DNA from 2 places in the Rhodococcus indonesiensis genome. Region 2 is predicted to be linked to the other one. Evidence: riboswitches for the same ligand, from Rfam matches in the RefSeq annotation. Region 2 holds a riboswitch; the other holds the start of a gene.
The links. Region 2 has a riboswitch for cyclic di-AMP ahead of ACM26Y_RS14715 (C40 family peptidase). Riboswitches for the same ligand answer to the same signal wherever they lie in the genome.

Region 1 (3,390 bases), 2.0 Mb from region 2:
CTCGACCATGCCGTGCAGTTCGTCGGGGGTGTGCCGCTTCTGGGGGGCCGCCTCGCGCCGGCCACCCTGACGGACCGACGGCAACGGCTCGAGCAGTTTCAGACTGAGGGCCTGCGGCCCGCGGCGGCCCGCGGCCATGCCGAACTCGACCCGCTGCCCCGGCTTGAGGCCCTCGACCCCGGCCGGGAGCGCGGACGCGCGTACGTAGACGTCCTCGCCCTCCTCCTGGGACAGGAAGCCGAAGCCCTTCTCCACGTCGTACCACTTCACCTTGCCGGTAGGCACTGCGTTCACCCGCTCCTCGACAGCCGTGCCCCGCAGGGCACGAGTGGATATGCAAAACAACGCGCCCCGCTTCGAGTGCGGGACGCGCAGACATGCGTCAGTGTACCCGTGGCGGAGTCCGCTTCCGAAAGTCCGGCGAAGGCGCGCCGGGCCGCGGAAGCACTACGGTGGAACGCGTGGGTACCTCCAGTTCTTCCGTACCGGGCAACGGCCTGCTCAAGGCCGCGCTGGCCTGCTTCGCGGTCGGGGTCGTCGCCGTCGTGGCGATCTTCCTGACCCCCGTCGTCACCGACGGCCGGCCGGGCCTGGTCCTGTATCTGCTGACTCTCGCCTGGCCGCTCGGTTTCGTGCTGGCCTTGACCTTCGCGCTGCGCTCCGGCCGGCGCGCCCGCGGAAGGGACCGCACGTGAGGATTCTGCTCAACATCATCTGGCTGGTCTTCGGCGGCCTGTGGCTGGCGCTGGGGTACTTCGTGGCGGGCCTGATCTGCTTCGTGCTGATCATCACCATCCCGTTCGGCATCGCGGCGTTCCGCATCGGCGTGTACGCGCTGTGGCCGTTCGGCAAGACGGTGGTGGACAAGCCCACAGCGGGGGCGGGTTCGCTGATCGGCAACGTGATCTGGGTGGTCGTCGCCGGCATCTGGCTCGCCCTGGGGCACGTCGTGACGGCGATCGCGATGGCGATCACGATCATCGGCATCCCGCTGGCGCTCGCGAATCTGAAGATGGTGCCGATCTCGCTGATGCCGCTCGGGAAGGACATCGTCCCGGTGGACAACCGGCCGGGTTACGTGTGACGTTCCTCACATAACGCGGGAATAACGGGGAGGTCGCAGACCGGAACCGGCGATGGACTTTCGGCCCTACCTGCGACTTCATCGCGCCACACCGGCCACCTCTGCATCGTGCGTGCGACGCCCGGCGTTATCAATTGGTGACAATCACCGTCCCGAGCCGTTACCGTCGTGTCCGGCCGGTTGGTTCGGCCACCCCGGGTCCGTCGCGCCAAATCCTGCTCCGCGGAATCCCGGTGTCCCGACGAACGATCCACGGGAGCAGGAAGCGGGGGACCCACACGGTCTCCCAGGGAACACCGATTCCCAGGAGGCACCCGGATCGTCGCCACGGCGACGGTCCTCGGGGTGAAGCCGAATCGCCCACCGGCGAGGAGGCCGGGCTACCTCTTCAGCCCGAACCCGACAGCTGACCTCGCAGGCGCGTACGGAGAGGAACCGGAGCCGACATGAGCGGACGCCATCGCAAACCCACCAACACCGGCCGCACCGTCGCCAAGTTCGCGCTGACCAGCGCCGTTCTCGGCGTCACGGGCGTCGCCTTCAGCGGCACCGCCAACGCCGCTCCCGACTCCGACTGGGATCGCCTCGCGCAGTGCGAGTCCGGCGGCAACTGGGGCATCAACACCGGCAACGGCTACCAGGGTGGCCTGCAGTTCTCCCCCAGCACGTGGAACGCCTACGGCGGCGGCGAGTACGCCGCGACCGCCAACCAGGCCAGCCGTGAAGAGCAGATCGTCGTCGCCGAGCGAGTGCTGGCCGGCCAGGGCTGGGGCGCATGGCCGTCCTGCTCCTCGAGCCTCGGCCTGAGCAGTGCGCCGACGCAGCGCAGCGCGCCGTCCACGAGCGCCGGCACCGTCCAGAACACCCCGGTCGTCGAGGCCGCCCCCGAGGCACCCGAGGTGCCTGCGCTGCCCGCCGAGGCCCAGGGCCTGCGGGCCGGTTTCGAACAGGGTCTCGACGCCCTGCGCCAGGCCGGCATCGCCGTCGACCAGAACCTCGTCGACGCGGTCAACGCCGCCCTGCCGAGCTGACACCCGGCACAGCCGCACGAAAGAGCCCCGCACCTGCAGGTGCGGGGCTCTTTCGCAATCCGGATCAGCGGTTGATGACGGTGCGGGGATGGGTGTACGGGAGGGCGTCGACGGGCAGCGGGAACTCCATCTCCTCACCGTACGGGGACAGCGGGCCGGAACGAGTCGAGGACAACTCGGTGACGGCATGGTCCCCGTCCGCCACCTTGGGCCACCCCGGATCGACGTACTGCTTCTTCGAATTGTCAGCCATGCGCTCATTTTGGCAGGCAGGTTCACGGACAGCCACTTCAGGTCTCTAATCTTGGTGTCGATGACCGCCACCGACCCCGCCGCGCCGGAGACCGGCCCGGAGTCACTCGCCCGCTGGCTCGCCGACCGCCGCGACGCCGACCTCGGCGAGTTGCTGCGCGCCCGCCCCGACCTGGTGGTCCCGCCACCCGCCACGATGACCGTCCTGGCCGGCCGCGCACAGCAGCGTGCTTCGGTGTTCCGCGCCGCCGACGAGCTCTCCGTCCTCGACTTCGGGGTGGTCGAGGCCCTGACCCGGCTGGGGGCCGACCGGGAGCCCGTCACGCGACGCGCTCTGCTCGACTCCCTCTCCGGTCGTGTCACCGCCAAGAACGTCGACCGTTCCCTCGAGGCCCTGCGCCGGCTCTCCTTCGTGTGGGGCCCGGCCGACGGGCTGCGGGTCGTCGAGGCCGCCGCCGCGACGGTGCCGTGGCGCCTCGGCCGCGGCCCCGACCCCGACCAGCTGCCCGACGAACTCGGTACCGTCCTCGCCGGCCTCGACCCGGCCCGGCGCAGCCTGCTCGACACGCTGGCGCGCACCTCCCCCGTCGGGCGGACCCGCGACGCCGCCCCCGGCACCCCCGCCGACCGGCCCGTGCAGCGCCTGATCGCGGCCGGGCTGCTGATCCGGCTCGACGACGAGACCGTCGAGCTGCCGCACCGCGTCGGTCAGGCGCTGCGCGAGGAGGCGCCGTTCGACCCCGCCACCCTCACCCCGCCCCGGCCGCTGCCCGCGACGCACGTCGTCGCCGACGTCAACGCCACCGCGGCGGGTGCCGCCCTCGAGCTGCTGCGGCACTGCGAGAACCTGATCGACGCGCTCGGAGCCCTCCCCGCTCCCGCTCTCAAGTCCGGGGGTCTCGGGGTGCGGGAACTGCGTCGCCTCGCCAAGACGGTCGACGTGGACGAGCAGCTCGCCGCGCTGCTCGTCGAGGTGCTCGCCGCCGCCGGCCTGATCGCGCGGGGCATGCCGCAGCCGGCGCC
Region 2 (3,390 bases):
GCGGCGCGCGCCTGGTCGGCCGAGCGCTGGGAGGCCAGCGCAGCCTCCGTGGCCGCGGCCGACGCGGTGCGGAATCCCGCGACCTGGTCGGCGGTCTGGTGGGCGATGACGTCGAGCGCCGCCATCTGGTCGAGCAGCTGCTGGGGCGACTCGCTGACCATCAGAGCGAACAACCGGTTGGTGCGGGCGCCGCGATAGTTGGCGACGGCGAGCTTGTCCACCGTGGGCCGGAAGACGGCGAGTTCCGCTTCCGCGGCGGCCAGCACCTCCCGGTCGCGCGTCAGAGCCGCGTCGGCGGCGCGCTGGGCCTCGACCTTCGCGTCGAGGTCGATTCCGGCGTTGTGCAGCGCCTCGGTGGTCTGCTCGGACTTGCGTGACAGCTCGGCCAGCCGCTCCAGTGCGGCGGTGGGGCTCTCCCCCACCGGGTCGGCGCCGGCCGGGGCGGCCACCGAGAACACCGCGAGGAGCACCCCGATCACCAGCGCCCGAAGCGACGGTTTCGTCCAGTCCACCACCACGGGACCAGGTCCTTTCGTTCGACGTTGCGCACCCGTTACCCGAAAAATCTCGATCAGGTTACGGAAGGGCTCCGGGTCGTGTCTACCCGCCGGTAGCTCCGGCTGCGCCGGGCAGTGCGGCCCCGGAGCGCCAGCGGGGGCGGACCGGCGTCGACCGGTCCGCCCCCGCTGCACTGCGTGACAGTCGTGGAGTCGTCGCTCAGTAGCGGCGGGCCCCGTCGACCGGCATCGAGTTCATCGGAGCGATCTTCACGGGCTGACCCGAGGTCGACGCGTGGATGACGTTGCCGTTGCCGATGTAGATGCCGGAGTGGCCACCGCCGTAGAACGACACGACGTCGCCGGGCTGCAGGGCGGAGACGTCCACGGCCCGGCCGGCGGAGGCCTGGTCGTAACTGGTGCGCGGCAGGTTCAGACCGGCCTGCTTGTAGGCCCACTGCACCAGTCCGGAGCAGTCGAAGGCATCAGGACCGGCGGCGCCGTAGACGTAGGGGGCGCCGAGCTTGCTGTGGGCTGCGTCCACGGCGCGCTGGGCAACCGAGGTCACCGGCGCGCTGAAGGGCGCGGCCGGAGCCGGTGCGGCACCCTGCGGGGCCGGCGGGACGAGGTTGGTGACCTCCGGCGGAAGGGTCACGCCGGCCGGCAGGTCGAACGAGCCGACGCCGGGAATGGTGATCGGCTCCGCGAGGGCGGGACCGGCCGAGACGGTGACCGCACCGAGAGCGAGGGCACCGGCAACGACAGCGCGCCGGACGGTGCGCTTGGAAATCTGAGACGCCACGAGGGGTTTGCTCCATTTCTTCCGTTCGTCCGCCGACCGAGTTAGCTGACGGGTTCGGGCTGGGAAGATCAGCCCTACCCCTCGTTCCGCGGTGACGGTCGGAGGGGATTCACCCCAGAGGACAACGTGGGTCCCCGGCTCGGGCACCCGCTGTGGATGCGCCGATTAGGCGGTGACCGAGCGGCGTCTCCCCTCTGGTGGTTCGACATCCTCACCGCTTGGTCTCGAAAAGATTACGAAATCGCATCGGAGGATGTCGAGCTTCGACGCTTCATGGGCCGCAGATTGACAGATATGCCCGATTCGGGCCGCACGACCCCGGCCGCGCGATCACGGAAACGTAACGGTCGGTTCGAGGGCGACGGCCCCGGCGGCGGTGGCCGGCACGCCCCGGGGCCCGCCACCGGCCCGCTGACACGTCGTCGCAGGTCCCGCGGGCGATCTCCGCGGCGAGGACGCCTGCGACACCGCCCGTCGCGGCGACACGCCCCACCGTGCCACCCGGGTCGCTACCCCGTCGGGGCGGCGCCCACACCCACACGGGTGATCGACGATGTGATCCTCGTCTCGTCGAGCCGGGTCCGGGCCTCCGACCCTCTTTTTCCCTCCGGTTGGTGCCGGATCCCACTCCCCGCGGTGTCGGACCCGGCTCCTACCCTGACGACGTGACCGTGCCCCGACGACCCGACCCTGCCGTCGGGGTGCAGCTCGGGTTCGACGAACTGGACACGCCGTTGCGGGAGACGCTGTTCGTCGTCGTCGACCTCGAGACCACCGGCGGCAGCTCCACGGACGACGCCATCACGGAGATCGGCGCGGTCAAGATCCGCGGCGGTGAAGTACTCGGTGAGTTCGCCACGCTCGTCGACCCGGGCCGGTCGATCCCGCCGAACATCGTCCAGCTCACCGGCATCACCACCGCCATGGTGTGTTCCGCGCCCCGGATCGAGCAGGTCCTGCCGTCGTTCCTCGAGTTCGCCGCAGGGGCCGTGCTCGTCGCGCACAACGCGGGCTTCGACGTCGGCTTCCTGCGGGCCGCGGCGTCCCGCACCGAAGTCGCGTGGCCGCGGTTCACGGTGCTGTGCACGGTCAAGCTCGCGCGCCGCGTGCTCGGCCGGGACGAGGCCCCGTCCGTGCGACTGTCCGCCCTCGCCGAGTTGTTCCGCGTGTCCACCACGCCCACGCACCGCGCGCTCGACGACGCCCGGGCCACCGTCGACGTCCTGCACGCGCTCATCGAGCGCGTCGGGAACCAGGGTGTCCACAGCCTCACCGAACTGCGGGACTACCTGCCGGCGGTCACCGCGGAGCAACGCGCCAAGCGGTCCCTCGCGGCACACCTGCCGCGACGGCCCGGCGTGTACCTGTTCCGCGGGCCCTCCGACGAGGTGCTGTACATCGGTACGGCCGTGGACCTGCGCCGCCGCGTGCGCAACTACTTCACGGGTTCCGAGACCCGGCCCCGGTTGAAGGAGATGGTGGCGCTCACCACCCGGATCGACCACGTCGAATGCGCTCATGCACTCGAGGCCGGGGTGCGGGAGCTGAGACTGCTGGCCGCGCACGCTCCGCCCTACAACCGCCGCTCCAAGTTCCCCGCGCGGGGCTGGTGGATCACCCTCACCGACGAGGCGTTCCCCCGGCTGTCCGTCGTGCGGACGCCCGCCGCGGCTCCACCGCATCCGGTCGGCGGCCCCACGGTCGACGCCGTCGGTCCGTTCTCCTCGCGGGCCGACGCCGTCGCCGTGGCCACGACCGTCGCCGAGTTCTGCCACCTGCGGACCTGCACCCGCCGCATACCCCGCACGAAGCGACACGGCGAGCACTGCCCGCCGGACGCCGTCGGAGCCTGCGCCGCGGCAGCCGCCGGACTGCAGACCCCCGCCGAGTACGCACGGCAAGTGGACCTCGCCCGCGCCCTGCTCCGCGGAGAGGACGACGAGCCGCTGCATCGGATGCGCCGAGGCATCGAACACCTCGGCGCCGCCGAACTGTTCGAGAGCGCGGCCAGGTTGCGCGACCGCACGGCCGACGCCGTGCTCGCACTGCGCCGGACGCAGCGCCTGGCCGCTCTCGCGGCGGTGGACGAGC

Region 1: another riboswitch for cyclic di-AMP. It lies ahead of ACM26Y_RS05445 (resuscitation-promoting factor Rpf1 domain-containing protein); the one in region 2 lies ahead of ACM26Y_RS14715 (C40 family peptidase).

Annotation. Positions count from the first base shown of each region.
Region 1 covers NZ_CP180630.1:1,157,413-1,160,802, reverse strand. The annotation lists gene ACM26Y_RS05460 (cold-shock protein) at 1-285, opposite strand, end outside; gene ACM26Y_RS05455 (hypothetical protein) at 453-695, shown strand; gene ACM26Y_RS05450 (YccF domain-containing protein) at 692-1,084, shown strand; cyclic di-AMP (ydaO/yuaA leader) riboswitch at 1,296-1,521, shown strand; gene ACM26Y_RS05445 (resuscitation-promoting factor Rpf1 domain-containing protein) at 1,531-2,115, shown strand; gene ACM26Y_RS05440 (hypothetical protein) at 2,180-2,368, opposite strand; gene ACM26Y_RS05435 (helicase-associated domain-containing protein) at 2,429-3,390, shown strand, end outside.
Region 2 covers NZ_CP180630.1:3,200,865-3,204,254, forward strand. The annotation lists gene ACM26Y_RS14710 (NlpC/P60 family protein) at 1-518, opposite strand, end outside; gene ACM26Y_RS14715 (C40 family peptidase) at 718-1,299, opposite strand; cyclic di-AMP (ydaO/yuaA leader) riboswitch at 1,314-1,481, opposite strand; gene ACM26Y_RS14720 (DEDD exonuclease domain-containing protein) at 1,971-3,390, shown strand, end outside.